DNA from 3 places in the Streptomyces sp. NPDC051636 genome. Region 3 is predicted to be linked to each of the others. Evidence: riboswitches for the same ligand, from Rfam matches in the RefSeq annotation. Region 3 holds a riboswitch; each other region holds the start of a gene.

Region 1 (10,029 bases), on a different contig from region 3:
GTCGAGGAGCGGGCCGCCCGAGTTTCCGGCGTTGACGGTGGCGGAGTGCTGGATGGTCGCCGGGCAGTGGGGAAGCGACGGCGAGGGGTCCGCGGGCACGTTCGGCGACTGAACGGTGCCTGAGGTGTGGACGGGCTTCTGCGTGGCCGGGTTCTCGAAGGACTCCGGGTAGCCGATCGCCAGTACGGCGACGTCCGCGCAGGGATCGTCGCCGAGCACGCGGACGGCGACGGGTACGGGGCCTTCCGACGGCGGGCGGCCCACCCCCACCTCCGGGCTCGCCCCGGAAATGATCGCTGTCTACTCCAGCCTATCTTCGCAAATCGCCCATGTACTGCTGGGAAGTTGAGGACATCCGGAGCCGAGCACCCGAGACCCGTCCAGTTCAGTCTGTACGTCCTGTACATTTTTGGCGAGAGAGCCCACCGGAGACGGCTCTGCCATGAGGAGGGGTACGTCATGACCCGACCGTCCGCCCGCTATGTCCTGCCCGAGTTCAGCGAACGCACCAGCACCGGGCACCGCACGCTCGACCCGTACTCGAAGCTGTTGCAGGAGCGGATCGTCTTCCTCGGCTCGCCGATCGACGACACCGCGGCCAACGACGTCATGGCGCAGTTCATGCACCTCGAGCACCACGCACCCGACCGGGACATCTCGCTGTACGTGAACTCCCCCGGCGGCTCGTTCAGCGCCATGACGGCGATCTACGACACCGTGCGGTACGTCAGCTGCGACGTGGAGACGGTCTGCCTGGGCCAGGCGGGTTCGTCCGCCGCGGTGTTGCTGGCCGCCGGCACGCCGGGCAAGCGGTTCGCGCTGCCGGGCGCACGGGTGGTGCTCCAGCAGCCGTCGCTGGCCGAGCCCGCACAGGGGCAGCCGAGCGATCTCATCATCCGGGCGGAGGAGTTGGCCCGGGTGCGCACCCTGATGGAAGGAATGCTCGTTCGCCACACGGGCCGCAGCCCGGAGCAGATCCACGCGGACCTCGAGCGGGACCTGGTGCTGGATGCACGGGGCGCGCTGGAGTACGGACTGGTGGACGGGATCATCCCCAGCCGCAAGGCCCCGCGCGCCACGGCCCCGGGCACGAGGTGAGCCGCCGATGCTGCCACCGGAGCTGCCGCCGCTGCCCGCGCTGACCCGGGCCGAGGGTGAGTTGATCGACCGTTATCTGGAGGCGGTAGACCTGCTGGGCCGGATCAATCCGGCGCAGCACGGCCACACCTACAGCGGACTGCGGGCCGCCCAGGCGCTGGTGCGCAAGGCGACAGAGCTGCGCGACGCGCTGGCGTTGATGCACCAGCGGGGCGAGACGGAGTTGCATGCGCCCACCCTGGCGCGGGCGCTTCGGGTACTGGACGGCGAGCGCCGGACCGCGCGCGTCACCGTGCCACCGGACGGCGCCGGTTGACGCTTGCACCTTCGGGACTGAGTCGAAACGACCCAAAGGACGTACCCACGTCCGGAGTAGCCGCGCCTCCTTTTTCAGGGCTCCCGAGCTTGCGCACATCGCCCGGCCGACGGGCCTCGGGAAGTGCTTTCGCCCTGGTCCGGGGGTGCGCGGCCGTCCCGGCAGCGACTCGAACGCAGGCCTGTCCACCCGAACGGGTGAGTGGTGAGTAACACCACAAATCCCCGGTTCCGTTGGGATTTTCGGACAGCTGTGGGCGAAGATCCCTGTCTGACGACAAGCCCCCGCCACAGCGGTGGGGCGGTCCGGGCGGACGCCGAGTCCTGCCGCCGCCTGGATGACCGGTCGACAGGAGTGGATCGGCAGGAGTGGAGGACCCAAGCAAGACGGGTCGCCGGAGCGGACGTTCGTTCGCCTCCGAACGGCCCTTGGGGTGAAGCCGCGGCAACGCGGCCGGGCAACTTCGCCAGCCCGAATCCGACAGGTCATCCTTCACAGGCGGCTGACGAAGGGTTGCGCATGACTGCGCTCAATCGTGTCCCGTCGCTCATGGCCCGGGCCGGTACTGCCTCGGCCTTCGCCATCGCCGCCGTCGGCGGCTCGATAGTCGTACCCGGTGTCGCCTCCGACGCCGCGGCCGCGGCTCCGGCGACGAAGGCACTGCAGGTCGCGGCGTCCAAGAAGGGCGCGCCGTACCAGTGGGGCGCCACCGGCCCCCGCAGGTTCGACTGCTCCGGTCTCACCTTGTACTCGTTCAAGAAGGCGGGCAAGAAGCTGCCGCGGACGGCCGCCCAGCAGTACAACAAGACGCATCACATCTCCGCCAAGAGCCGCAAGGCCGGTGACCTGGTCTTCTTCCATTCGGGCTCGAGCGTCTACCACGTCGGCATCTACGCCGGGAAGGGAAAGATCTGGCACGCCCCGAGGACCGGGGACGTGGTGAGGCTGCAGAAGATCTGGACGAAGAGCGTCTGGTACGGCCGGGTCAGCTGACCCGCGGCAGAGGGGGTGGGCGGTGCCTGGCGTGCCGTCACCCCCTCTGCTGGCGACCCGGGCTGACCCGAGGTCAGACGGCGACGGCCTCAGGAGCGGGCCGCCCTCGGAGCCGTCAGCGCCGGCCCCCTGAGCCGTGCGCCCTCCCGGCCGCCGCCGGCCGCTCCGCCGCCGATCAGCGTGGCGGCCCGTACCACCCGGCCCGGCACGGCGCGGAGACCCTGCCGGACAACCCCTACGGCTCCTGCTGGCCGGCCGGCGTCACCGGGCGGGCCGGAAGTGTCCACGGAAGCTCGATGAGGACCGTCTTGCCCCCCTCGCGCGTGGGGCGCACCCTGAGCCTGCCGCCGCACTCGGCCGTCAGCCAGCGGATGATGACCATGCCGCGGCCGTTGTCCTGCTGCACGGCGGCCGGGAGTCTCTTCGGGAAGCGGGGGTGGCTGTCGGTGACGCCGATGCGCAGATGTTCGTCACGGTCGAGCGCGAGGTCCACCGTGAAGGTGGGTGACTGCCCCAAAGTGTGCTGTACGGCGTTGGTGGCGAGTTCGGAGACGATGAGCCGGATGGTGTCGGCCACGTCCGTGTCCGCCGGAAGGCCCCACTCCGCCAGGGTGCCCACCACGTACGTGCGGGCGGCGTAGACCGAGGCGGGATCGCTCGGCAGAGTGACGGATGCTTCCAAATGGTCTGCCATGGCGACGTCGTCCCTTTCCCACGGGACCGCAGTCCGACAGGAGCGGATGGTTCGAGTACGGTCCCGGACTGGTGCTTCATCGCCAGACTGCCATCAGCGCGCCGGTCACGGGTGGGATCCACCAAGAAGTGCATATATCTGTCGCTCGAAGCGGTGAACTCTGCGACGGCACACCCTGTGCGGGCGGCACATAAGGAGTAATGGCGAGTAAGGAGTGGCCCATGCAGAACGGTCCCGCGGTGCGCCGCCGGAAACTGGGCGCCGAACTGCGCGCGCTGCGCACCGGTGCGGGCCTCACCAGTGGTGAGGCGGCCCGTCTGGTGGGCTGGCACCAGTCGAAGGTGAGCCGGATCGAGACGGGCGCCAGCGGAGTGAAACCGGCCGATGTGCGGTTACTCCTGGATGCCTACGGCGTGACCGACCGCCAACTGCGCGAGTTGCTCCTGGTGTTGGCGGGATCGCACGACGGCGGCGGCCGGCACCACTGGTGGCACGCCTACCGCGGGGTGCTGCCCCCCACCTACCGGGACTTCATCAGCCTGGAGTCGCAGGCGAGCGGGATGCGCACCCTGGAGACATCGGTGGTTCCGGGGCTGCTGCAGACGCCTGAGTACGCCCGTGCGGTCACCCGGGCGGCCGTGGGCGGGGGCGTCGACGACACCGAGGAGCGGCTGGACACGCTGGTGGAGGTGCGGCTGGCCAGGCAGGACGTGCTGCAGTCGGATCCGCCGCTGGAGCTCAGCGCCGTCCTGGACGAGGCGGTGCTGCGGCGGGAGGTCGGCGGGCCGGACGTGATGGCGCGGCAGCTCCACAGGCTCGTGGAGGCGGCGCATCTGCCTCAAGTCAGGCTCCAGGTGCTGCCGTTTGCCGCCGGGGCGCACATCGGTATCACCGGCCCTTTCGTTATCTTCTCATTTCCGAGCACTTCTGATCTGGATGTGGTTGTTCTGGACCACTTGACGAGTAGCCTCTACTTGGAACGGAAAGAAGACCTCCAGGCTTACTCAGAGGCCTTCAACACCCTTCAGATCCACGCCCTTTCACCCGAGGACTCGTTGGATTACATCGCCGGGATAGGTGACGGCTCGTAAGGAGGCACCATGTCTGCACTGCCTCGGAACGTACCTTCCAGTACCGATCTGCACGGTGTGCGGTGGCTGCGCAGCAGCTACAGCACCGGAGCGAACAACTGCGTGGAGACGGCCCGGCCGCACTCCGGTCCCTGGACCGGGCTGCTCGCCGTGCGCGACTCCAAGGACCCGGCCGGACCCGCGCTGCTCTTCTCCCCCGGGAGCTGGGCGGGGTTCGTCGCCGCGCTCCGGTGACCTCGCACTGACCCGTTTCCGCCCAGGCGGTGCACGACCGTGTCACGCCGACTCATGGTCGCGTAGCGCCGATCACTCGTACAGCGCGTTCGATCTCGGCCCCGGAGAGGTCCGCTCGCGCGGTCAGCCTGAGCCGTGAGATGCCGTCGGGCACGGAAGGAGGACGGAAGCAGCCCACGGCCAGGCCTGCCGCCCGGCAGTCGGCCGCCCAGCGCACGGCCTGCTCCGGGGACGGGGCACGCACGGAGACCACCGCGGCGTCCGGACGCACCGCCTCCAGACCCGCGGCGGTCAGGCGTGCGTGCAGTTCGGCGGCCACCGAACGTGCCCGCGCCGCCCGTTCCGGCTCCCGGCGCAGCAGTCGGAGGGCCGCCAGGGCCGCGCCCGCCGCGGCGGGGGCGAGGCCCGTGTCGAAAATGAACGTTCGTGCGGCATTGACCAGGTGGTCGATCACCCGGGCCGGGCCGAGCACGGCGCCGCCCTGGCTGCCCAGCGACTTGGACAGGGTGACCGTCACCACCACGTCGTCGGCGCCCGCGAGCCCCGCCGCGTACGGAGCGCCCCGGCCGCCCTCGCCCAGGACGCCCAGGCCGTGGGCGTCGTCCACGAGCAGCCCCGCGCCGTGCTCCCGGCACGCCTCGGCGAGCGCCGCCAGCGGTGCCGCGTCCCCGTCGACCGAGAACACCGTGTCGGAGACGACCACCGCGGGCCCCTCACGCGTGCCCAGCGCCTTGCGCACCGCGTCCGGGTCGGCGTGCCCCACGACCTGCGTGGCGCCCCGGGCCAGCCGGCAGCCGTCGATGAGGGAGGCGTGGTTGCCCGCGTCGGAGACGATCAGTGAGCCGTGCGGCGCCAGCGTGGTGACGGCGGCGAGGTTGGCGGCGTACCCGGAGGAGAACACCAGGGCCGCCTCGAAGCCGCAGAAGTCGGCCAGCTCGCGCTCCAGCTCGGTGTGCAGCTCGGTCGTGCCGGTGACCAGCCGGGACCCGGTGGAGCCGCCGCCCCAGGTCCGCGCCGCCGCCGCGGCCCCCTCGGTGACCTCGGGATGGCGGGCCAGGCCCAGGTAGTCGTTGCTCGCGAGGTCGAGGAGCGGTGAGTCGGCGACCCGGGGCCGCAGGCTCCGCACCAGTCCGGCGCGGCGGCGCTGCTCCGCCTGGTCGTCGATCCAGCCGAACGCCATGACTCCTCCGGGGATTTTGTAGGCAGTGGACAGACACTAGCCGGACGGCCAGTCGCCCAGGGTGTGGCAATACCCACACGGTGAACCGTCTCCGTTGTGCAAACTCTCCTTGGCCCCGGGCGGTCACGTAGGACAGGATCGGACCTCATGAACCTGCTGAACACGCTGGTGGACAAGGGGCTTCGGCGCGAGCTGCCGACCCGCGAGGAAGCACTCGCCGTACTGGCCACCTCCGACGACGACGTACTCGATGTGGTGGCCGCGGCCGGCAAGGTGCGCCGGCACTGGTTCGGCCGGCGCGTGAAACTCAACTATCTGGTCAACCTCAAGTCCGGCTTGTGCCCGGAGGACTGCTCCTACTGCTCACAGCGGCTCGGCTCCAAGGCCGACATCCTGAAGTACACCTGGCTCAAGCCCGACGAGGCCTCCGAGGCGGCGGCCGCGGGCCTGGCCGGAGGTGCCAAGCGGGTCTGTCTGGTGGCCAGCGGGCGCGGCCCGACGGACCGGGACGTGGACCGGGTGTCGGACACCATCAAGGCGATCAAGGAGCAGAACGAGGGCGTCGAGGTGTGCGCCTGCCTCGGCCTGCTCTCCGACGGCCAGGCCGAGCGGCTGCGCGAGGCGGGTGCGGACGCGTACAACCACAACCTCAACACCTCGGAGGGGACGTACGCGGACATCACGACCACGCACACGTACGCCGACCGGGTGGACACGGTGCAGAAGGCGCACGCCGCCGGTCTGTCCGCCTGCTCCGGGCTGATCGCGGGCATGGGCGAGTCGGACGAGGACCTGGTCGACGTGGTCTTCTCGCTGCGCGCGCTGGACCCGGACTCCGTTCCGGTGAACTTCCTGATCCCGTTCGAGGGCACCCCGCTCGCCAAGGAATGGCACCTCACCCCGCAGCGCTGCCTGCGCATCCTGGCCATGGTCCGGTTCGTCTGCCCGGACGTCGAGGTGCGCATCGCGGGCGGTCGCGAGGTGCATCTGCGCAGCATGCAGCCGCTGGCCCTGCACCTGGCCAACTCGATCTTCCTCGGCGACTACCTCACCAGTGAGGGCCAGGCGGGCAAGGCCGACCTGGAGATGATCGCGGACGCCGGGTTCGAGGTCGAGGGGGCCGGCCAGGTGACGCTGCCGGAGCACCGGGCATCGGCCGGGGGCGGCTGCGGGTCACACGCGGAGGCGGGCTGCGGCTCGCACGCGGCGGACGCCGGTTGCGGCTCCCACGAGGGCGGCGGAATCTGCGGTACCGCTTCGGTCCCCCAGACGGGCGAGGCACGTACCGACCTCGTCGCCGTACGCCGCCGGGGTGCCGGCACGGACCTCGCGCCCAATGCCTGACCGGCCCGGCCTGAGCGTGCCGGAGCTGCTGGAGCTGGACAGGCGGCACGTGTGGCATCCGTACGGCCCGATGCCCGGGCGTGCCGAACCGCTCGTCGTGGAGTCGGCGAGCGGGGTCCGGCTCCGGCTCGCCGACGGCTCGGGCGAGCTGGTGGACGGCATGTCGTCGTGGTGGTCGGCGATCCACGGCTACAACCACCCGGTCCTGAACGAGGCCGCGCGAGAGCAGATCGGGCGGATGAGCCACGTGATGTTCGGCGGGCTCACCCATGAGCCCGCCGTACGCCTCGCGAAGCTCCTTGTCGACATGTCGCCCGAGGGGCTCGAGCACGTCTTCCTGACCGACTCCGGGTCGGTGTCGGTCGAGGTCGCGGTCAAGATGTGCCTGCAGTACTGGCGTTCGCTCGGCCGCCCGGAGAAGAGCCGCCTGCTGACCTGGCGGGGCGGCTACCACGGCGACACCTGGCAGCCGATGTCCGTGTGCGATCCCGTGGGCGGGATGCACGGACTGTGGAGCGGGGTGCTCCCGCGCCAGCTGTTCGCCGACGCGCCGCCCGTGGAGTACGAGGACGCGTACGCCGACCACCTGCACGACCTGATCGAACGGCACGCCGGTGAACTGGCCGCCGTGATCGTGGAGCCGGTGGTGCAGGGCGCGGGCGGGATGCGGTTCCACTCCCCCGCCTATCTGCGCACTCTGCGCGAGGCGTGCGACGCGCACGACGTGCTGCTGGTGTTCGACGAGATCGCGACCGGATTCGGGCGTACTGGTGCGCTGTTCGCGGCGGACCACGCGGCCGTCACGCCGGACGTGATGTGCGTCGGCAAGGCCATGACCGGCGGTTACCTGACGATGGCCGCGACGCTGTGCACCGCGCGCGTGGCCGACGGCATCTCTCGGGGCGAGGTGCCGGTCCTGGCCCACGGGCCGACGTTCATGGGCAATCCGCTCGCGGCGGCCGTCGCCTGCGCCTCCATCGAGCTGCTGCTCGGTCAGGACTGGCGTACGGAGGTCAAGCGGATCGAGGCGGGCCTGCGGGACGGGCTCGCTCCGGCCGCCGAGCTGCCGGGCGTGCGGGACGTACGGGTCCTGGGCGCCATCGGGGTCGTCCAGCTCGACCACGAAGTGGACATGGCGGCGGCCACCGGGGCCGCCGTGCGCGAGGGCGTCTGGGTGCGCCCGTTCCGCGACCTGATCTACACGATGCCGCCGTACGTCACCTCGGACGCGGACGTGGCACGGATCGCGCGCGCGGTGTGCGCGGCGGCGCGGGAGGGATGAGATGCCGGTACTGGTGATCACGGGAACGGGTACGGAGGTCGGCAAGACGGTCACGACCGCCGCCGTCGCCGCCGCCGCGTTGGCGTCCGGGCGGTCGGTGGCCGTACTGAAGGCCGCGCAGACGGGCGTGGGGCCCGACGAGCGCGGGGACGCCGACGAGGTCGTGCGGCTCGCGGGGGCCGTGACGGCCGGCGAACTGGCCCGCTATCCCGAGCCGTTGGCACCGGGGACGGCGGCGCGGCGGGCGGGCATGGCGCCGGTGCATCCGCACGAGGTGGCCGAGGCCGCCGCCAAGCTGGCCACCGAGCACGAACTGGTGCTGGTGGAGGGGGCGGGCGGGCTGCTCGTGCGGTTCGACGCGGCGGGCGGGACGCTGGCGGACGCGGCCGGGCTGCTGAACGCGCCCGTGCTGCTGGTCGCCTCGGCCGGGCTGGGCACGCTGAACACGACCGAGCTGACGGCGCGGGAACTGCGCGCCCGGGAGACCGAGTTGCTGGGCGTGGTGATCGGCTCCTGGCCCGACGCCCCCGATCTGGCCTGCCGTTGCAACCTCGCGGACCTGCCGGAGGTGGCCGGCGCCCCGCTGCTCGGCGCGCTGCCCGCCGGGGCCGGTGCGCTGCCGCCCGCGGACTTCCGTACCGCGGCTCCGGGTTGGCTGGCGCCGCGCCTGGCCGGGACGTGGGACGCGGAGGCCTTCCGGGTCCGCAACACACCCTGAGGCCCTCAAGCCGTCCGCGTCTGCCGGCAGCCGCACCAGTCGCTGAGAGCGAGGCGGCCGGCGGTCTCGCGGTTGGTCACGTCGGCGGCGGCCGTGCGGGCGATCACCGGGCCCGGGGGCGCGCGAGGGCGCGGGCGTGCTCCCGGCAGGCCTCCTCGTGGCCGGTGACCGCCGCGCGTACGGCTGGTCCCCGTCGAACGCCGCGACCGCCCGGCACCTGGCCACCGAGTCGGGACGGGGCCGGCGAAGACCGGCGCCTCGAAGCTCGACCTCGTGACGACTTCGTGTCGGTCGCCGGCGTGAACCACGGCACCTCCGTCGCCTTCCTGTGCGGATGGCTGTACACGTCCCGCACGCAGATGCAGGGTGGGACGGGCCCGTACGGGGCACCATCCCCGTAGGCCCGTCCACTCCGGGAGGTCGCCATGCGGCTACGGTCCACCGGCTCAGGCAAGGTGGCGCGGGACCCCGTCCACCACCCGCTCTTCGCCCGCTGCTACGCCCGGGTCAGCGCGCGCGCCGAGACCAGGCTCGGGATGGCCGGGGTGCGGGCCAGGCTGCTCGCCGGGCTGTCCGGGCGGGTGATCGAGATCGGCGCGGGCAACGGCCTGAACTTCGCGCACTGTCCCGGCGCGGTCTCGGAGGTGGTCGCGATCGAACCGGAGCGTGTGCTGAGGCAGTTGGCGGTGCGGGCCGCCCTGCGCGCGGAGGTGCCGGTGGACGTGGTGCCGGGCGTGGCGGAGGCGCTGCCGGTCAAGAGCGAGGCCTTCGACGCGGCCGTGCTGTCGCTGGTGCTGTGCAGCGTACGGGACGTGCCGCGCGCGCTGGGCGAGGTGCGGCGGGTGCTGCGGCCCGGCGGGGAGGTGCGGTTCTTCGAGCACGGCCGGGGCGGCGGCCGGGCGATGACCCTCACCCAGCGCACCCTGGACCGGACCGTGTGGCCGGTGCTGAGCGGCGGCTGCCATCTGTCCCGAGAGCCGGTCGCCGCGCTGCGGGAGGCAGGGTTCGAGCTGGGCCCGTACCGCGAGGTGTGGCTGCCGGAGAAGGGGCCGAGGCTGCCCACCTCCTACTGCGTGCTG
Region 2 (10,029 bases), on a different contig from region 3:
CGCCGTTCTCGCCCTCGCGGGAATCAGCAACGCAGGACTCGCGCGACGCGTCAACGACCTTGGCGCACAACGCGGGTTGACTCTTCGCTACGACAAGACGTCGGTGGCGCGCTGGGTGTCGAAGGGCATGGTGCCGCAGGGCGCCGCGCCGCACCTCATCGCCGCCGCGATCGGGCAGAAACTCGGCCGCCCGGTGCCGCTCCACGAGATCGGCCTGGCGGACGCGGATCCCGCACCCGAAGTGGGCCTCGCCTTCCCCAGGGACGTAGGACAGGCAGTGCGGTCGGCGACGGAGCTGTACCGTCTCGACCTCGCCGGGCGCCGGGCCGGCTCCGGCGGCATCTGGCAGTCACTGGCCGGCTCGTTCGCAGTGAGCGCGTACGCAACGCCTGCCTCACGGTGGCTGATAACCCCCGCCGACAGCTCGGTCGCGCGGGACGCGAACCCCTCCGAGGGTCCCGGCGCACCGATCAAAGTCGGCCACAGTGACGTGCAGAAGCTGCGGGAGGCAGCCGAGGACGCCAGGCGCTGGGACTCCAAATACGGAGGCGGCGACTGGCGTTCGTCCATGGTGCCCGAGTGTCTCAGGGTCGAGGCGGCACCGCTGCTGCTCGGCTCGTACTCGGACGAGGTCGGCCGCGCCCTGTTCGGGGCCTCCGCCGAACTGACCCGGCTCGCGGGCTGGATGGCCTTCGACACCGGCCAGCAGGAGGCCGCACAGCGCTACTACATCCAGGCGCTGCGCCTCGCGCGCGCGGCCGCGGATGTGCCCCTCGGCGGCTATGTGCTGGCCTCCATGTCGCTGCAGGCGACGTACCGGGGCTTCGGCGACGAGGGCGTCGACCTCGCGCAGGCCGCCCTGGAGCGCAACCGGGGCCTGGCCACCGCCCGCACCATGAGCTTCTTCCGCCTGGTCGAGGCACGCGCTCACGCGCGCGCGGGTGACGCCCAGGCGGCCGGGGCGGCTCTGAAGGCGGCCGAGGGCTGGCTGGAGCGGTCCCGGGACGGCGACAACGATCCGTCGTGGCTCGGTTTCTACGGCTACGACCGATTCGCCGCCGACGCCGCCGAGTGCTACCGCGACCTGAAGGCACCGCGCCAGGTCCGCCGCTTCACCGAGCAGGCGCTGTCGAAGCCGACGGAGGAGTTCGTGCGCTCGCACGGGCTCAGGCTCGTCGTCTCGGCGGTCGCCGAGCTGGAGTCGGGCAATCTGGACGCGGCCTGCGAGCAGGGGGTGCGGGCGGTGGAGGTCGCCGGACGGATCTCCTCGGCGCGTACGACCGAGTACGTGAAGGACCTCCTGCACCGGCTGGAGCCGTACGGCGACGAGCCGCGGGTGGTGGAGCTGCGGGAGCGGGCCCGGCCCCTGCTGATGGCTCCGGCCTGAGCGGGGCTCCCGGGTTTGAGGGCATTGTCAGTGGCACAGTGCACTATCGGAACCGGGAGGTGGTGCAGGTGGCGCGGCAGGTGCGGGAGATCGCGTACGACTGTGACGTGCTGGTGGTAGGCGGCGGGATCGTCGGCCTGTCGACGGCGTACGCGATCACACGGGCGGCGCCGGGGACACGGGTGACGGTGCTGGAGAAGGAGCCGGGACCGGCCCGGCACCAGACGGGGCGCAACAGCGGGGTCATCCACAGCGGGATCTACTACCGGCCGGGCTCGCTCAAGGCGCGGTACGCGGTACGGGGCGCCGCCGAGATGGTGAAGTTCTGCGCGGAGTACGGCGTCGCGCACGCCGTCACCGGGAAGCTGATCGTCGCCACCGACCGGGACGAGCTGCCCCGGCTGCACGCGCTCGTGCAGCGCGGGCGGGAGAACGGGATACCGGTCCGGGAGCTGGGGCCGGCGCAGATCACGGAGTACGAGCCGCAGGTGCGGGGGCTCGCGGCGATACACGTCGGGACCACGGGCGTGTGCGACTTCGGCGCGGTCGCGCGGCAGCTGGCCGAGGCGTCCGGGGCGGAGATCCGGTACGGGGCCCGGGTGGTCCGGGTGGACCGGCGGGCGGAGCTCGGGGTCGCGGTGCGGACGGCGGGCGGGGACGTCGTGCGGGGGCGGGTGCTGGTGAACTGCGCCGGGCTGTACTGCGACGAGGTGGCCCGGCTGGCCGGGGACGAGCCCGGGGTGCGGATCGTGCCGTTCCGGGGGGAGTACTACGAGCTGGCGCGGCCCGGGCTGGTGCGGGGGCTGGTGTATCCGGTGCCGGATCCGGCGTTCCCGTTCCTCGGCGTGCACCTCACGCGCGGGATCGACGGGAGCGTGCACATCGGGCCGAACGCGGTGCCGGCGCTGGCCCGGGAGGGGTACGGGTGGGGGGTCGTACGGCCGCGGGAGGTGGCCGGGACGCTGGCCTGGCCGGGGGCGTGGGCGATCGCCCGGCGGCACTGGCGGTACGGGCTCGGGGAGTTTCGGCGGTCGGTGTCGAAGGGGGCGTTCACCGATGCCGTGCGGAGGCTGCTGCCGGTGGTGGAGGAGGGGGACCTGGTGCGGGCGCCTGCCGGGGTGCGGGCGCAGGCGGTGCTGCGGGACGGGACGCTGGTGGACGACTTCCTGATCAAGGAGGGGGCACGGGCGGTGCACGTGCTGAACGCGCCGTCGCCCGCGGCCACGGCTTCGCTGCCGATCGGACGGGAGGTGGCGCGCAGGGCGCTGACCGTGCTGAGGACGTCGATGTGATCCGCGTCCCGGCTCGGTCGGAGGCGGGGGCACCCCCGCGTAAAATCGACCTCACTGTGTCTGACTCGTTGAACACCCCCGAAACCCCCGGCACCCCGCACCCGGACCCCGGTGCGTCCATCCGGCACAGCCGGGCGAAGGGGCAGCCGCGGTTTCCCGACGGGCCCAAGGCCGATCCCGCCGGATCGCACTTCGAGCGGCGGATCCGGAGTTTCCAGCCGCGGCGGAGCCGGGTGACGGCGGGGCAGGCGGACGCGTTGCAGCGGTTGTGGCCCAAGTGGGGGCTGGACATCGACGGGCAGCGGGTCATCGATCTCGGTGAGCTGTTCGGCAACGACAATCCCGTGGTGCTCGAGATCGGTTTCGGGATGGGGGAGGCCACCGCGCGGATGGCCGCCGAGGACCCCGAGACCAACATCCTCGCGGTGGACGTGCACACCCCGGGGCAGGGAAACCTGCTCAATCTCGCCGACCAGAGCGGATTGTCCAACGTCCGGGTCGGGAACGGCGACGCGATCATCCTGCTGCGCGAGATGCTGACGCCGGACTCGCTCGACGGGCTGCGGGTCTACTTCCCGGACCCGTGGCCGAAGAAGCGGCACCACAAGCGGCGGCTGATCCAGCCGGAGTTCCTGAGCCTGGCCGCGACCCGGCTGAAGCCGGGTGCGATCCTGCACTGCGCGACCGACTGGGAACCGTACGCCGAGCAGATGCTCGACGTGCTGACCGCGCACCCGGACTTCGAGAACACCCGGCCCGACGGCGGTTTCGCGCCCCGTCCCCCCTTCCGGCCGCTGACCCGTTTCGAGGGCCAGGGCCTGGACAAGGGACATGTGGTGAATGATCTGCTCTTCCGCCGCGTACAGCATCGGGAGCAGCAGCGACGTTAGGGTCAATGCCGTGGCCACCTTTCCCCCGTATCCGACGCACCCCACCGGCTCCGCAGGCCCGCCCGGCGCCGCCGGCGGGGCGCTCCGGCACCCGCACTGGTGGCAGCGCAGGTGGGTGCGGTACGGGGCGCTCATCACCCTGCTCGCCCTCTCCGGGCTGGTCATCCTGGCGCTCGTGCGGCAGCAGACCGGCACGGACGGGTTCCTGGTCGGGCTGGGGCTGGCCGTGCTGCCCGTGCCGCTGCTCATAGCCGCCTTCCGGTGGCTGGACCGGGTCGAGCCCGGGCCCTGGCGGAACATCGTCTTCGCCTTCGCCTGGGGCGCCTGCGCGGCCGCGCTGATAGCCATCGTCGCCAACAGCTTCGCCACCAAGTGGATAGCCACGTCGACCGCCGACCCCTCCAGCGCCGACACGCTCGGCGCGACCGTGATAGCGCCCATCGTGGAGGAGTCCGCCAAGGCAGCGGCCGTCCTGCTCGTCTTCCTCTTCCGCAGACGGGACTTCACCGGGATCGTGGACGGCGTGGTGATAGCCGGGGTCACCGCCACCGGCTTCGCCTTCACCGAGAACATCCTCTATCTCGGTACCGCCTTCGGCACCGACCAGGTCACCGGCGACCGCGGCATCGCCTCCGTCACCGCCGCGACCTTCTTCGTGCGCGTCATCATGTCCCCGTTCGCGCACCCCCTGTTCACCGTCCTGACCGGCATCGGCTTCGGTATCGCCGCCCTGTCCGCGGACCGGCAGCACGTGCGGCGCGGGCTGGTGCCGCTGGGCGGGCTGCTGCTCGCGATGAGCATGCACGCGTTCTGGAACGGCTCCTCGACCTTCGGCCCGTACGGCTTCTTCGCCGTGTACGGGGCCTTCATGTTGCCGGCGTTCGGGCTGCTGACCTGGCTGGTGATCTGGACCCGGCAGCGCGAGCTGCGGACCGTGCGCGAGGAACTGCCGGCCTACGTCCTCGCCGGGTGGCTTGGGCCGGGGGAGCCGTTCGCGCTGGGCTCCATGCGGGCACGGCGGCTGGCCCGCGACCACGCCCGCCATCACCTCGGCAAGTCCGCGGCGCGTGCGGTGGAGCGGTACGAGGCGTACGCGACGTCGCTGGCATTCCTGCGGCACCGGGGGCGGCGCGGCCGGGCGGGCGCCGACTTCGTCGTACGGGAGCGGGAGTTGCTGTCCGAGCTGTGGAACCGCCGGCAGGTGGCGCGGCCCGCGCTGGAGTACGCGGCGAGGGCGACGGCTCCTGTGGTACCGACGCCCTGGCCGGTGTACGGGGTGCAGGGCGCGTACGGGTACGGGTATCCGGTGGGACAGCCTCATCCCGCGTACCTCGCGTACAACGCGTACAACCCGTACCGGACCTAGTGCGAGCTACGCCGACGCCTCCGTCAGCCTCGCCAGTTCCTCCTGTGTGAGCTCCAGCTCCGCCACCCCCAGCAGCGCCGGCAGCTGGTCCACCGTGCGTGCCGAGGCGATGGGGGCCGCCACCGTCGGCTGGGCGGCGAGCCAGGCGAGGGCCACGGTGGCCACGGGGACGGCGTGGGCGGCGGCGATCTCGTCCAGGGCCGCGAGGACCCGGCGGCCACGCTCGGTGCCGAGGTGCTTGGCGGCACCGCCCGCCCGCGCGCTGTCGACGGTCGTACCGGGGCGGTACTTGCCCGTGAGGAAACCGGCGGCGAGGGAGAAGTACGGGACGACCGCGAGGCCGGCCCGGGCGGTGACGTCGCGCAGGGGGCCCTCGTAGGTGTCGCGCGAGACCAGGTTGTAGTGCGGCTGGAGCGCCACGTACCGGGCGAGGCCCTTGCGCTCGGAGAGGTCCAGGGACTCCTGGAGGCGCTCGGGAGAGATGTTGGAGGCGGCGATGTACCGGACCTTGCCCGCCCGGACCAGTTCGTCGAGGGCCCCGATGATCTCCTCCACCGGGACCTCGGTCTTGTCGTAGTGGGTGTAGTACAGGTCGATGTGGTCGGTGCCGAGGCGGCGCAGGGAGGCGTCGGCCGCGGCCTTGATGTTGCGGGCGGTCAGGCCCTGGTACTTCGGGTGCTGGCTGACCTTGGTGGCGATGACGAGGTCGGAGCGGTTGCCGCGGGACTTCACCCAGTTGCCGATGACGGTCTCGGACTCGCCGCCCTCGTTGCCGTCGGCCCACGCCGAGTAGGCGTCGGCGGTGTCGACGAAGTTGCCGCCGGCGGCCGCGTAGGCGTCCAGGACGGCGAAGGACTGCGCCTCGTCGGCGGTCCAGCCGAAGACGTTGCCGCCCAGGCAGAGCGGGAAGACCTCGAGGTCGGAGAAGCCGAGCTTGCGTAGAGAAGTCATGCCTTGATTCAACAACCGCGGCGGCGGCCGACATTCCGCCTGGGGTGCCGCATCAGCGCGTGTCCCGGACCCGCACGCGGAGGAAACCGGCGGCCCTGACGTCGGGGGGTCGCCGTCAGGGCCGCCGGGGAACGAAAGGACGCGTCAGGGGGTGAGGCCCTTGCCGCGCAGCCACGTCATCGGGTCGATGCCGGTGGCCTGGCCGTCGGGGTGGACCTCGAGGTGGAGGTGCGGGCCGGTGACGTTGCCGGTCGCGCCGACGCGGCCGATGACCTCACCGGTGCTGACCTTCTGGCCGACCTTGACGTTGATCGAGGACTGGTGGCAGAACCACAGCTCGGTGCCGTCGTCGAGGGTGAGGATCGTGCGGTAGCCGTAGGCGCCGGCCCAGCCCGCCTCGGTGATCGTGCCGCTGTGGATGGCTTTGATGAGCGTGCCGGTCGGGGCGGCGAAGTCGAGGCCGGTGTGGTAGCCGGAGGACCACATGGAGCCGGCCTGGCCGAAGGTGCCGGTGATCGTGTACGAGGACGTGGGCAGCGTGTACTGCTTGGCCAGCTTGGCGAGGCGGTCGGCCTCGGCCTGCTTCTCGGCGGCGGCCTGCGCCTTCTCCTTGGCGGCGGCGGCCTTGGCCGCGGCCTCCTTCTCCGCCTTGGCGGCCGCGTCGGCGGTCTGCTTCTCGGCGGCGGCCACGGCGGCGGCGGTGGCCTTGCCGTCGACCTGGCTCTGCTGCTGCTCGGCCTGGGCCATGATCCGGTTGCGCAGCACCTCGCCGGCGTCGGTGCTGCTCTGGTCGGGGTCGGCGGAGGCCACGCCGACGTTGGTCAGGGTGGCCGCGGCGGCCTCGGCACCGTCGGCGTCGTCGGCCAGCAGGGAGCCGACGGAGGGCAGGTCGGGCAGGGAGATGGAGACCGGCGGCTTGCCGGTGTTGGCGCTGGCCATGCCGCCCGCGCCGACGGCGGCGATGACGCCGACGCCCAGGACGGTGGAGCTGCGGGCGAGTCCGCCGCCGCGCTGCTTGGTGACACGGTGCCGGCCGCGGACCGGGGGAAGGGACTCCTCGGTGGGGTTCCACTCCTCCCAGAGGCCCTCGTCGGTGCGGTACTCGCCGTAGCCGAAGGTCTCGGTGCGCTGGCTCGGCACGAACGGGGCAGTGGGGGCAGGCCGGTTGGACGCCACGCGGGCGTGCTCCTTTCCTTCCGTCTCGCCTACCGGGTTAGCTGACGGGTTCGGAGCGGGAAGGTCTCCTACGCGCGTATACCGGTCGTGGACTCAGCGAGTTCACGACGGCGTTCGCGTGATTCACCCCAAGGTGGTGGTTCCCCGGTTCCCTTTCGGGATTCGGCGCGTGCGCACGGAGCCGCCTCGGGTGACGGCTGGGACGACCGCGCTGCGTTATCGAACGTTAATAGACCTACCTGTCAGTTTCCAAGTCGCTCCACTTGATCATTAACGTTTTCCCGGGGGAACTTACCTGCCATGACCGGCGAAAACCGGGCGAGTTGACTCCCGCTCGGCACACTTCAGGAGTCACAGGCGTTTTGATGGTGACTCAGCTGTGATGCGGAGGGCGCTCGGCGGATGACCGTGCGTGAGTGCCGGACCGGGGAAGCCGCGCCCGGGGAGGGGCTGCGCCGGGTCGCGCGACGAGGAAACACCCGGGGCCGGAATCCGTGTACTGGATTCCGGCCCCGGGTCTTCAGTAGCGGGGACAGGATTTGAACCTGCGACCTCTGGGTTATGAGCCCAGCGAGCTACCGAGCTGCTCCACCCCGCGTCGTTGTGTCTCCAGTGTACGCCATGCGCAGGACAGCTCGTACACGGGTTTTCGACCAGGGCTTTTCCCGGGGTTCCGCTCAGCTCAGCAGGTGCCGGTTCGGCGCCTTCGCCGCCGCCTCGTACTCCGGCAGGACGACCACGTCCACGCCTGCGGCCGCCAGCAGCCCGCTGCCGTCGGCCCCGGTGACGAACGTGTCCGGCTCCCGCCACGCCGTGACCACCCGCCGAACCCCCGCATCCAGGATCAGCCGGGCACAGGGCGCGGGCCGGGAGGCCCGCCGGGCGCACGGTTCGAGGCTGCTGTACACCGTGGCCGTGGCCAGCCGGGCGTCGGCGGCCGGGATCCTGGCCAGCGCCGCCTCCTCCGCGTGGACCACGGGGTCGTCCCCTTCCCGTGAGTGGCCGCGCGCGAGCTCCGTACCGTCGGCGGCCACCACCACCGCCCCGACGCTGAACGCCGTGTCCGAGGGCGGGCACAGCGCGGCCAGCTCGCAGGCGATCCGCAGCCAGTGGCGGTCGGCGGCGGAGACGGAGATGCCGGTGCCGGGTGCGGTCGGCTCGTAGCGCATCAGGACGACGTCCTCGATACGGCGCGTCTCCAGCAGCCGCAGGCGGCCGGCCTGGTAGCCGCCGGGGCCGAAGAGGCGGGGCGCGTTCGGGTCGCCGACGAGGAGGGGGGCGAGGACGAGGTGCAGTTCGTCGGCGAAGCCCTGCTGCAGCAGCTGGGTGTGGATGGTCCCGCCGCCCTCTACCATCAGGCGGCGCACCCCGCGCACCTCATGCAGGTGTTCGAGCAGCGCGGGCCAGTCGAGGCCGGCGCCCAGCGGGACGACATCGGCGGCGAGGCCCAGTGCGCGGGCCCGCTCCGCTCCCTTGTCGGTCGTGTAGAGGACCTTCTCACCGCCCGTGTGCCAGAAGTTCGCGTCCGGGTCCAGGTCTCCGGCACCGCTGACGGTGACCTTGAGGGGGTACTCGGCCTGCCCCGCGGCGAGCCGGGCCGCCCGCCGCTCGGGCGAGTTGACCAGCAGCCGCGGGTTGTCGGCACGGATGGTGCCGGCGCCGACCAGGATCGCGTCGACGGAGGCCCGTACCTCGTCGACCCGGTCGAAGTCGGCCGGGCTGGACAGCAGCAGCCGGTCGGGGCCGGTGTCGTCGAGGTAGCCGTCGAGGGAGACGGCGGCGGACAGCAGTACGTACGGTCGGGGCATCGACGCGCTCTCTTCGGGCGACGGGCGGGGGCGGGCGGGCAGACGGACGGACGCGTGGGCGGACGGGGAGACAGGGCTTGGTTCAAGTTTGAAACAAACCTACACTGGCGGCATGACGACCCGCTGGCTCACCCCCGAGGAGCAGCGCGCCTGGCGCGCGTACGTGGCAGCGACCCATCTCCTGGAGGACGCACTGGACCGGCAGCTCCAGCAGGACGCGGGCATGCCGCACCTTTACTACTCCATCCTGGCCACCCTCTCCGAGACTCCGGAACGCCGGCTGCGCATGACCGAGCTCGCCGAGGCGCTGAAGATCACCCGCAGCCGGCTGACGTACGCGGTGACCCGGCTGGAGAAGGACGGGCTGGTGCGGCGCGAGAGCTGCCGGTGGGACAAGCGGGGCAGTGTCGCCGCCCTGACCGACGAGGGGATGGCCGTGCTGGAGCGCGCGGCACCGGGCCATGTGGAGACCGTCCGGGCGTCGCTGTTCGACCATCTCGCCGCCGAGCAGGTGCAGCAGCTGGAGGCGATCTGCGGGGGGATCGTGCGGGCGCTGCAGGGTGACGGGACAGTGCGGCCCGCGCCCGACGAGGTGCCGTGGCGGCGCCGCTCCTCCCCGCCGTGCTCCTGACCGCCGCCGCGTGACCGTGAAGCCGGGGGCATCGGATCCGGCTGCGTCGGAGCGGGCGAAATCCAGTTGCTTCAAATTTAAAGCATGGAGTAGGGTTCCGGCCGTGGATCTGCTTCAAATCTGAAGCAGGTTTCTGCCCCGACCACCGGACCCGGAGAACCCGCATGCCCGACACCCCCGCCGCCACCCCGCGCGCCCGCGTCCGGGTACCGCTGCGCTTCCACGACGGCTACAGCGTCGACGCCGACCTGGTCACCTTCCACGGCCTGGCCGACGGCCGGGAACACGTGGCCGCCGTCCTCGGCAGCCCCGCCCCCGGCACCGTCCCGCTGGTCCGCCTGCACTCCGAGTGCCTGACCGGGGACGTCTTCGGCTCCGCCCGCTGCGACTGCGGTCCCCAGCTGCGCGAGGCGGTCGAGCGCATCGCCGGCCGCGGCGGCGTCCTGCTCTACCTCCGCCAGGAGGGCCGCGGCATCGGCCTCTACAACAAGCTCGACGCGTACGCCCTCCAGGACCAGGGCCTGGACA
Region 3 (10,029 bases):
GTGCGCCGGATCGCGTACCTGGCGAAGGTGCGGCCCCTGCGGGAGATGCAGGAGGCCTTCCCGGGGCAACTGACCCTGTTCGAGGCCGACTTGCTGCGGGAGGGCTCCTTCGACGAGGCGGCGCGCGGCTGCTCGGTCGTCTTCCACGTGGCCTCGCCGTTCCTCATGCCGGAGAAGATCAAGGACGGCCGCCGGGACGTGGTCGACCCTGCCGTGCTCGGCACCCGCAACGTGCTGGCGGCGGTGGAGCGCACGCCGTCCGTACACACCCTGGTCTTCACCTCCACGGTGGGCGCGATCTTCGGCGATAAGCCGACGTGCTCGCCATGGAGGGCCAGGTGCTGTCGGAGAAGTACTTCAACACCACCAGCACCGTGGAGAACAACCCCTACCACTACGCGAAGACCGTCGCGGAACGCATCGCTCGGGAGGCCGGACCGGCCCAGGACCGCTGGCGCATGGTGTCCGTCAACCCAGGCCTGACCCTGGGCCCCTCACTCACCCGGCGTCCGAGTCCGGCAGCCTGTTCCTGCTCGACGAGCTGTTCAAGGGCTACTTCTGCTACGGCGCCCCGGACTTCGGCTTCACGACGGCGGACGTCCGGGACGTTCGCCGACGCGCACATCGCGGCGGCGGAGAACCCGACGGCCAAGGGCCGCTACATCGTCGCGGCCGAGACGATGACCTCCTTCCACGAGATGTCCCGGATCATCCGCACCCGCCACCCGCGTGACCTCCGCCTCCCGCGCACCGCGCTCCCGCACTGGCCGATACGTGTCCTGGGCCCCGCCTTCGGGCTCACCCAGGACTACGTCCGCAAGCACCTCGGCATCCGCTTCCGCGTGGACAACAGCCGGAGCGTGCGCGAACTGGGCCTCCCCTACCGCCCGGTCGAGGAGACCCTGCTGGACCACTACGAGAGCCGGCGTGCCCGGCGGAGGTCTCACGCGGGCCGTATCACCCGGTGAATGGCCGTCTCTCCGGCGCCGTAGACCGACTCCTCGCGTATGTACGCGCCCTGGCCCGGTGCGTGGACCATCATGCCGCTGCCGACGTAGAGACCGACGTGGTTGTCGTCGTCGAAGAAGAACACCAGATCCCCGGCCTGGGCCTCGCTCAGCGCGACCGGCGTGCCCGCGCCCGCCTGCTCCCGCGCGGCACGCGGCAGCGTGACCCCGGCGGCCTTCCACGCGGCCTGGGTCAGGCTGGAGCAGTCGTAGGAGTCCGGCCCGGTCGCCCCCCAGACACACGGCTTGCCCATCTGCGCCCGGGCGAAGGCCACCGCCTTCATGCCCTTTCCGCCGTACGCCGGCTCCGTGGCGGGGGAGGGGACGGCGAAGGAACCGGTGTCGGCCGGGGCGGGGGAGCCGGCGATACCGGCTCTGGCGTAGGACGGGGTGCCGGTGAGGGCGCCGGCCTGGGCGAGGGATCCGGTGTCGGTCAAGGCGCCGGTACCGGTGAAGGATCCGGTGTCGCTCAGGGGGCCGGCGCCGACGAAGGACCCGGTGTCGCCGAGGAGGGCGGCAGCGGCGAAGGTTCCGGTGCCGGTCACGGGGGTCGCCCCCGAGGGAGCCGCCGCGCCCGGGAACGGGTCCACACCGACGGCTGCCCCGGCACCGGGGGGCATGCCCGCGCCGGTCGCCATACCGACGCCGGGCATTGCGCCTGCCCCGGTCATGGCGCCTGCCCCGGCCATCACGCCGGTGGCGGCGAGTGTGCCGGTGCCGGTGAGTGTGTCCGTGCCGATGGGTGTGCCCGCGTTGGGGATTGTGCCCATTCCGGCGATCGCGCCGGTAGTGGTCGTGGTGCCCGTCCCGGTCATGGCGCCTGCCCCGGCCATCACGCCGGTGGCGGCGAGTGTGCCGGTGCCGGTGAGTGTGTCCATGCCGATGGGCCTGCCCGGGCTGGGGATTGTGCCCATTCCGGCGATCGCGCCGGTCGCGGTCATCGCATCCGCGCTGGGGCTCGCGACCACCCCGGTCATGGCGCCCGCCCCAGCTGCCGCGCCGGGCGCGGAAAGTGCGCCGGTGTCGGTGAGCGCGTCCGTCCCCGTACTCGGGCCCGGGCTGGGGATCGTGCCCGCCCCGGCCATCGCCCCCGTGCCATCCCCCGCGGCGACCGCGGTTCCCGCCGCTGACATGCCCGCGCTGAGGCCGGCCCACTGCTGGCGCAGCCACTCCTGTTCCGCCGGCTGGAGGGTCTGGTCGGCGTCGCCACGCCATGTGTCCTGGGCCGGGCGCGGGGGCTCGATCGCGGCGAGGGCGGCGGGCGGGGCCTGCCGCATGGTCTGGCGGGACAGCAGTTCACGGGCAGCGGCGAGCTTCCGCTGGTTCTGCCCCTTCGACACCGCGGGCGAGGACCGCCGCGGCGCGGCCGCGGGCAGGGCCAGGGGCGTCTCCCGCCGCGGCTCCGGCGCGGAGGGCAGCGCGGCGACGGGCCCGGCGGTCAGCTCCGCCACTGGGCGGCCGGTCAGTTCGGGCAGGGCGCGGCCGGTCAGTTCCGGCACGGCACGCCCGCCCGTCTGCCCGGAAGTCCCGGCGGTCAGCTCCGGCAGGGGGCGCCCGGCCGGCGCTTCCAGCGCACCGGCGGTCAGGCCGCGACCCAAGAGCTCCTCCGGGACCTTGGGGCGGCGCTCGGCCGGGCGCCGCGGTGTCCGGTCGGCGGGGAGTACGGCGGGCACTGACGGACCCAGCTTGGCGCGTGCCCCGTCCATCCACTGCCGGGCGACACTGTCCAGAGAGGGATCGGCGCCCCGGTCCGACCGGCGAAGACGCACCCCACGGCCGCGCGTGCCCCCTGACAGCGCACGGGTGGCGTTGTAGTTCCCGGTGGCGTTCTCGGCCTGGTCGTAGAGGGTGTCGATTCGCTGCCGAACCTCGTCGCGGCTTTCGCGCGCCATGGGGGACGTACTCCTTCCGTGCTCCGCCTACCGGGTTAGCTGTCGGGTTCGGGCGGTCGATGGTGGAAGGCATGCCCTACGACCCTTGCCCCCTCGGGCAGTTGGGCCGATTCACCCCAAGTCGGTTGGGTCCCCGGCTCCGGCTGTGCCCCGCAAGGGCACCGGACTCGACGGAGGCCACGCGGCCCGGCGGGGTTCGCCGGGGGGAGCCGTGCGGCCTGGTCGCCAACCTAGCCAACTTGTGTGGCCGGTGTGAAGGTTGAAGCGCGGAATGCCCGATACGTAATTGTGATATTCATCTTGGCGCCCGTGATCATCCGGTGAGGAGGCCCCCAAACCGCCCGCAGGACCAGCACTTCGAACGCCCGCCTCGCCGCCGCATCTCACCACCGCATGATGACCAGCGCCGTGTCGTCGGTCGCGGCCTCCCGCGGAAGCAACTCCCGCAGGACGGCGTCGGCGAGGTCCTCCGGATCCGCGGCCCGGTGCCGGCCGAGAACGTCGGCGAGACGGGCCGGCCCGACGTCGATGTCCTCGTGCCGCCGCTCGATCAGGCCGTCGGTGTACAGCACGAGGGTGGCCCCGTCGGTGAACGTGAGGCGTGCCTCGGGACGTGGCCGGGGTCGGGCCGGGCGTCCAGCGGGGGATCGGTGGCCCGGTCGAGGAACTCCACGAGGCCGTCGGCATGCACCAGTACGGGCGGCGGGTGGCCGGCGCTGCTGTAGGCCGGGGTGCGGTGGTCGAAGTCGATGAACGTCGCCACCGCGGTCGCCGATTCCGCGCCGTCGACCACGTGGGCGTACTCCCCCAGGGCGTTCAGCGCATGCGCGAGGCCGTCGGCGACGCGGCAGACGGCGCTGAGCGCTGCGCAACTGCCCCATCACGCACGCGGCCTGCAGGCAGTGCCCGACCACGTCACCGACCGAGAGGCCGATGCGGTCGCCGCCGACCCGGTCGACCAGGTCGTACCAGTCCCCGCACACGTTCAGCGCGCTCACCGGGCTGGTACCGCACGGCGGCCCGGTGGCGCCCCACCTGCAGGCGGGCGGGGAGCATCGCCTCCTGGAGGGCGAGCGCCACCTCCCGGTCCCGGGCGTGGGACCGGCGCAGCCGCTCGTTCAGCTCCTGTCAGCTCCCGGGCGCGCCGGTACAGCTCGGCCTCCAGCACCTGGGCCCGGTCGCTGTGCCCGCTGCCGCGGGCCCGGCGACCATCCCCGGCAGTGTCTGGAACACCGCCGCGTAGTCGATCTCAGCGTCCGCCATGGCCTGCCGCCTCACCCGACCGCCGATACGGGCCCGGTCTCCCCCGAAATCTGCGCCCGAGCGGGCGGGGGATCTGCCGAGGACGCTGCTCATCGCAGTCGGGAGCCACTGATCCGTGCGGGGCGTGCGCGCCGGAGCGCACGGGCGCGCGGCGGCAGGGGTCCGCCTGTGGTCCGTACCGGTACTGCGGGCGAGCGGTGTGCTCTTCCACGCTCCGGCCAGGCCGAACCGCCGCGGCGCCGGCCGCGTGTCTGTGAGTTCACGATGAATCTCCGGGGTGCTTGAACACACCGGCCTTCGACTCCGTATGGGACGGGGGCTTGCCATGCCGGGCCGGCCATGAGGTGCGGGAGTACTCCCTTGGGACGCAACAAGCGCAGACGCCCGACAGGCGCACGACGCGCGACCTTCGCCGCGGTCGCGTTGATGCTGGGCGGAGGTGGACTGGTCGCGGCGAACGTCTACGCCTCGGCGACCGAGGGCGGCACGGACGCCCAGGTGCGGCAGGCGGGCCAGGACGGGAGCGGCTGGGGTTCGGGGTCGGCCACCGTCGACTGCCCGGACGTCGGCAGCCGCCTGACCTCCGTGCCGGACGCGGCGAGGGAGGACGTCGACCGCGAACTCGCCCTGCTGGACCAGCAGGTAGCCGCCGCCTACCAGCAACTCCAGGCGTCGGCGCAGGCCGTGCGGCAGGACCCCGGGTCGGCCGACGGCACGATCATGGACCCGCTGAAGGAGAAGCGGGCCGCGGTCATCGAGCGCATCGCCGCCGCCATCGACCGCGTCGGCGACCGCCCGCAGGGAATGGAGGACCTGGCCGGGTGCACCCTGCGCCCGCCCGCAGACCAGGGTGAAGAGGGAGGTGACGGCGGCCAGGCCGACGGCGACCAGGACCAGGGCGGCAACGGCAACGCCGGCCAGGGCGGCAACGGTCCCGTGGCCGACGACTACGCGGACATCACCCGCGTCCAGCCCAACGTCCGGACCCCGCCGCAGCAGGCCGACGCCTCGCGCGGCAGCTTCACCTCCAGCTGCGGGGTCAACGCGGGCGGCCTGTTCAACTCCGACAACGTGATCGTCGCGCCCGGCGTCACCAACGGCGCCCACCACTTCCACGACTACGTCGGCAACCAGGCCAACAACGCCTTCGCCAGCGACGAGGACCTGGCGAACGGCGACACGAGCTGCGTGGACCAGGGCGACAAGTCCTCGTACTACTGGCCGGTGCTGCGCCTGCAGAACGGCACCAGGGAACGGGACGCCGACGCCCCCGGCGGCGGCACCGAGGGCAACGCCGGCCAGATCGTCACGCCCAAGGACGTCACGCTGACCTTCGAGGGCAGCCCGCGCGGCAAGGTCACCGCCATGCCCCGCCTGCTGCGCATCATCACCGGTGACGCCAAGGCCTTCGTCAACGGCCCCGCGAACGCCAACGCCTCGTGGAGCTGCACCGGTTACGAGGACCGGCAGCTGAAGGACAAGTATCCGCTGTGCCCGTCCGGCAGCGACGTCGTGCGCACCTTCACGTTCCAGAGCTGCTGGGACGGCCGGAACATCGACAGCGCCAACCATCGCACCCATGTGGCGTTCACCGACGCCGAGGGCAGGTGCCCGGACGGCTTCCAGGCGATTCCGCAGCTGGTGCAGCGCATCGTGTACGACGTCGCCGCGCCCAGCCTCCAGGACGGTGGCCGCACGCATCCGCTGTTCGCCGTGGACTCCTTCCCGGAGCAGCTGCACAAGCCGGTCACGGACCACGGCGACTTCGTCAACGTCTTCGACGAGGACCTGATGCGGGACATGGTCGACTGCATCAACTCGGGCCGTACGTGCGGCGCCCGCGGGGACTCCGGCGGTTCACCCTCGCCGAGTTCCGACGCCTCGCCCGGCGGCGGCGAGACGAACCCCGGCAACGGCGGGGGTGAGCAGCCGTCGCAGGAGCCGTCGCAGCAGCCCACGCAGCAGCCGTCGTCCGAGGCGCCGAGCACCCAGCCGGCGAACGACCCCGGTACGTCCTCCGCCCCGGCCCCCGCCACCACCGCACCCAGGGTCTACACGACCACGTCGCCGCCCCGGACCGCCACGCCCACACCGACCCGCCACGGTTCGCACAGCGGCAAGGAAGACAAGGCGGACAAGGCAGACAAGCCCAGCAAGGCCGACCACTCCACCCCGCCCGCCGAACCGCCGGCCAGCGCGGCGGCGGAATCGTCCGGCGCCGCCGCACAGACGGCTCCGCAGACGGCAGCGCCCACGGCATCGCAGTCCGAGCCCCAGACCCAGCCCCAGACCGAACCGCAGGCGGTCCAGGGCGGTCTCGCCGAGACGGGGGCGCACCTGTGGCCCGGCGCGCTCGGCGCGGTGCTCCTGATCGCGGGCTTCGTCGTGCTGCGCCGCACCGACCGCTCGTCGAGGTGACCCCGGACCGGCGCCCGGTGTACACCGGGCGCCGGTCTCAGGCGATGCGCAGGGTCCGCTTGGCCAGTTCGTACGCCGGGAGCATCTCCTCGTGCTCCTGGGTGTCGAGCCCGCCGAGGTGCAGCACGACCGGGCCGTCCGCGGTGGTGACGGCCAGGGCGCTCTCCTTCTTGGACTCGTCGAGGAGCTTGCTGGTGTAGACGTACTCGACCTCGACGCCGGAGACACCGCCGGTCCTGAAGGCGCGGTACGTCTCCTTGCTGGTGTTGTCCTCCGCCGCCACGAAGGCACGCAGGACGGCACGCGCGTCCGCGTCGCCCGGTTCGCCCTTCCACACGCGCAGGAAGCCGATGTTCCCGGCGGGCTTGGCGTCGACCTCGCAGGCGGCGGTGACCGGGCCCTGGTGCAGCAGCGCGTCGGCGACGTCGCCGGCCGGTTCGTCGTCGGAGCCGCTCGAACCGCCGGCGGCGTCCGCGTCGATCGCCTTCGCCTTCCAGCCCTTGGCGATGTCGAAGGTGACGGGCAGTTCGCAGGCCGAACCGGCGGCGCCTATACGGCCGCCGCTCGCGGCAGCCCCGCCCGTCGCCCCCGAGCCCCGGCTCGTCTCCGACGCGCCCGCGCTCGTGGACGACTTCACGTCCTCCTCGTCCGACGGGCCCGCACAGCCCGCCAACACCGCCGCCAGCATCAGTACCTGCGCCACTCTGCCGCGCACGGCCCCCACCTCGACACGCACCGCCGTAACCCCCTTCTGTCCAGGCCGGACACTGTATCCGAGGGCGCTGACAGGGTCGTGTGCAATCGCGGCGAGCCACCGCCGTGCCGGATCTCCGCTGACGGTCAGTCACTCACCGAACCGTAATATTCCGACTACTACCGCCGGTAACACCCGCTGTCGTACGGTCCTGCCAGCCGCTTCGGAGGCGACGGACCCCTGCCCCCACCCAGGAGGTCCGCCATGCCCGAGCGCACCCGCCTGCCGGCCCTCGCCGTCACCGCCGCCGTCTGCCTCGGCGCGCAGGCCCTGCCGGCCGCCACGGCCACCGCGTCGGACACCTGGCGTCCCGCGGCGTCACGATCCCCGCCTTTCACACCCCGCCCGCCGCGCTGCCCGCGGCCGACGGCGCCCTGATCCGCAGCCAACCGCTGCCGCTCGCCCTGGGCCTGCCCGGCCGCTGCCCGGCCGGGCGACCCGCCTGATGTACAGGTCGACCGACCCGGGCGGCGATCCGGTCGCGGTGACCGGCGCCTCCGTCGAACCGGCCGCCGCCTGGCACGGCGGGGGAGCGCGCCCGCTGGTCGCCGTCGCCCCCGGCACGATGGGCCTGGGCGACCGGAGCGCCGCCTCCCTCGGCCTGGGGCATCCGCTGCTGCTCAACGGCCAGGGCGACGCCCTCTCCTGGCTGACCGGCCGCCTCTCCGGCGAGCCCGCCGCCGCCACCTGCGCGAGCCTGCCGGACCAGCCCTGAGGGATGATCGGCCTTGCGGCCGGACGGCGCGTCACGGCAGGGTGCGGGTGTGCCCACCTTGCTGATCGTCCACCACACGCCCTCGCCCAACTGCCAGGCCCTGTTCGAGGCCGTGGTGTCCGGTGCCACGGCCCCGGAGATCGAGGGGGTCCGCGTCGTCCGCCGGGCGGCCCTCTCCGCCACGGCGTCCGACGTGCTCGCCGCCGACGGATACCTGCTCGGCACCCCCGCGAACCTCGGCTACATCTCCGGCGCGCTCAAGCACTTCTTCGACCAGGTCTACTACCCCTGCCTGGACGAGACCCGCGGCCGCCTCTTCGGCTGCTACGTGCACGGCGGCAGTGACGTCACCGGCGCGCTGCGCGCGATCGAGACGATCACCACGGGCCTCGGCTGGCGGCGGGCGGCGGCCCCGGTCACCGTGACCGGCGAGCCCGGCAAGGCCGACGTCGAGGCGTGCTGGGAACTGGGCGCGACGGTCGCGGCCGGGCTGATGGACGTCTCCTGAAGGCCCGGCGGCCGAACCGCCCCGCCGAGTCCGGCGCATCCCGCTGCCGAACGGCCCGGCTACGTCCACCGCATCCCGATGCCGGACAGCTGCGCCACCCGTTCGGGAGTCAGCGTGGCGGCGCGGGACCGCTGGTTGCTGATCCAGGCGCCGAGCCTGACCTGCCGCTCCTGGCCGCCGTCGTCCGCGGTGACGGTCTCCACGTGCTTGCGCGGGACGACCAGGTGGCCCTCACGCCGGTAGAACTGGGTCGCGGCGGCCAGGTTGACCGCCCACTTGTCGGCGTGGGACGTACGCGGCCTGGGCCGCTCCTCCTCGGCGGCGGGCTCGATGCCCAGCACGTGCTCGCACAGCCACCGCTGGCCGGCCGTCAGCCCGTCCCAGCCGAGGCGCTGCGCGCGGACCCACCGGCCGAGGTCCTCGCCCTGGCGCACGGTCTCGCCCGGCGCGACGGGCAGCCGGCCGCCCTCCGCCAGGTGCAGCCGGGTGAGGTGGAAGCGGCGTTGCCACTCCACCGGCCAGGCGGGACACCAGGAGGGGTCGATCTCCTCCAACTGCTCCCGGCGTTCCTCGGACAGCGCCCCGGGGGCCGCCTCCGCCGCCGGGTCCTCGACGGCCCTGCGGGCGGCGGCCCGCTGGTTCTTCAGCCAGATGCCGACCCTGAAGCCCTGGTGGACGGCGTCGTGCGGGGCGAGGAGGTGACCGTGCTCGGCGGCCCAGGCGCGGGCCGCGGCGAGCCCCTCCTCCCAGGCCACGTCGAAGTGCGACCAGACCATGCCCAGCCGCTCCAACTGGCGGACCCGTTCGGCGTCGAGGCTGCCCCGCGCGTGGAAGCGGCGGGCGTCGGCGATCCACTGCCCGAGCGGGAATCCGGCGAGCGCGTCCGGCCACCCGTCGGCCTCGGCCTGTTCGCCCCCGGGCACCCGGAAGGTGAACGGCACCCGCAGGTCGCCGTGGGCGCGGGCGTAGAGCGTGGCGGCCTCGACGCCGCGCCGCCAGTGGGCGTGCTCCGGGTTGATCACGCGCAGCTCGACGAACGCCGCCAGCTGCGCCGGGTCGCGCGGAGTGGAGAACTTCAGCAGAGCCCTGGCCGGGGCGCTCACACCCCTGAGACCGTCCTCGGCCTCCTCGCCCTCCTCCTCGGCGAGGGTGCGGCCCTTGGACGCCCGGCTCGGCGCCTGCGGTTCGGCGAGCCGCTCCACGATGCGGGCGTCGTGGGCGCGCAGCGCCTCCAGCAGCCGGGCCAGCCCCGCGTACGCCCTGCTGCTGAGCATGCTGTCCGGCGTCTCGCCCGGCCCGAGCAGCACCGGCACCACCAGCGACGCCGTCTTGCCCTCACCGGGCCGGATGCGCAGGGCGCGTCCCACCGCCTGGACGAGGTCGGGCATGGAGCCGCGTACGTCGGCGAAGTACACCGAGTCGCAGTGCCGGGTGTCGACACCCTCCCCGAGGACCCGCACCGAACTCAGAAA

Evidence for each region. Region 3 has a riboswitch for cyclic di-AMP ahead of ACIBBH_RS05115 (NlpC/P60 family protein). Riboswitches for the same ligand answer to the same signal wherever they lie in the genome.
Region 1: another riboswitch for cyclic di-AMP. It lies ahead of ACIBBH_RS24990 (C40 family peptidase); the one in region 3 lies ahead of ACIBBH_RS05115 (NlpC/P60 family protein).
Region 2: another riboswitch for cyclic di-AMP. It lies ahead of ACIBBH_RS13405 (M23 family metallopeptidase); the one in region 3 lies ahead of ACIBBH_RS05115 (NlpC/P60 family protein).

The regions. Positions count from the first base shown of each region.
Region 1 is NZ_JBITDA010000015.1:61,230-71,258, forward strand. It holds gene ACIBBH_RS24975 (trypsin-like peptidase domain-containing protein) at 1-264, opposite strand, end outside; gene ACIBBH_RS24980 (ATP-dependent Clp protease proteolytic subunit) at 460-1,098, shown strand; gene ACIBBH_RS24985 (hypothetical protein) at 1,106-1,414, shown strand; cyclic di-AMP (ydaO/yuaA leader) riboswitch at 1,719-1,930, shown strand; gene ACIBBH_RS24990 (C40 family peptidase) at 1,934-2,407, shown strand; gene ACIBBH_RS24995 (ATP-binding protein) at 2,643-3,101, opposite strand; gene ACIBBH_RS25000 (helix-turn-helix domain-containing protein) at 3,323-4,192, shown strand; gene ACIBBH_RS25005 (DUF397 domain-containing protein) at 4,202-4,426, shown strand; gene ACIBBH_RS25010 (8-amino-7-oxononanoate synthase) at 4,479-5,606, opposite strand; gene bioB (biotin synthase BioB) at 5,754-6,950, shown strand; gene ACIBBH_RS25020 (adenosylmethionine--8-amino-7-oxononanoate transaminase) at 6,943-8,232, shown strand; gene bioD (dethiobiotin synthase) at 8,234-8,950, shown strand; gene ACIBBH_RS25030 (class I SAM-dependent methyltransferase) at 9,376-10,029, shown strand, end outside.
Region 2 is NZ_JBITDA010000005.1:354,341-364,369, reverse strand. It holds gene ACIBBH_RS13430 (MFS transporter) at 1-1,387, shown strand, start outside; gene lhgO (L-2-hydroxyglutarate oxidase) at 1,426-2,679, shown strand; gene trmB (tRNA (guanosine(46)-N7)-methyltransferase TrmB) at 2,736-3,569, shown strand; gene ACIBBH_RS13415 (PrsW family intramembrane metalloprotease) at 3,580-4,935, shown strand; gene ACIBBH_RS13410 (aldo/keto reductase) at 4,942-5,886, opposite strand; gene ACIBBH_RS13405 (M23 family metallopeptidase) at 6,031-7,062, opposite strand; cyclic di-AMP (ydaO/yuaA leader) riboswitch at 7,074-7,240, opposite strand; tRNA gene ACIBBH_RS13400 (tRNA-Met) at 7,587-7,660, opposite strand; gene ACIBBH_RS13395 (dihydrofolate reductase family protein) at 7,740-8,870, opposite strand; gene ACIBBH_RS13390 (MarR family winged helix-turn-helix transcriptional regulator) at 8,983-9,501, shown strand; gene ribA (GTP cyclohydrolase II) at 9,666-10,029, shown strand, end outside.
Region 3 is NZ_JBITDA010000002.1:310,046-320,074, reverse strand. It holds partial or broken gene ACIBBH_RS05120 (NAD-dependent epimerase/dehydratase family protein) at 1-968, shown strand, start outside; gene ACIBBH_RS05115 (NlpC/P60 family protein) at 944-2,899, opposite strand; cyclic di-AMP (ydaO/yuaA leader) riboswitch at 2,908-3,082, opposite strand; gene ACIBBH_RS05110 (SpoIIE family protein phosphatase) at 3,283-3,471, opposite strand; partial or broken gene ACIBBH_RS05105 (SpoIIE family protein phosphatase) at 3,450-3,783, opposite strand; gene ACIBBH_RS05100 (DUF1996 domain-containing protein) at 4,589-6,580, shown strand; gene ACIBBH_RS05095 (lipoprotein) at 6,618-7,316, opposite strand; partial or broken gene ACIBBH_RS05090 (triacylglycerol lipase) at 7,539-7,965, shown strand; gene ACIBBH_RS05085 (flavodoxin family protein) at 8,099-8,557, shown strand; gene ACIBBH_RS05080 (Helicase associated domain protein) at 8,617-10,029, opposite strand, start outside.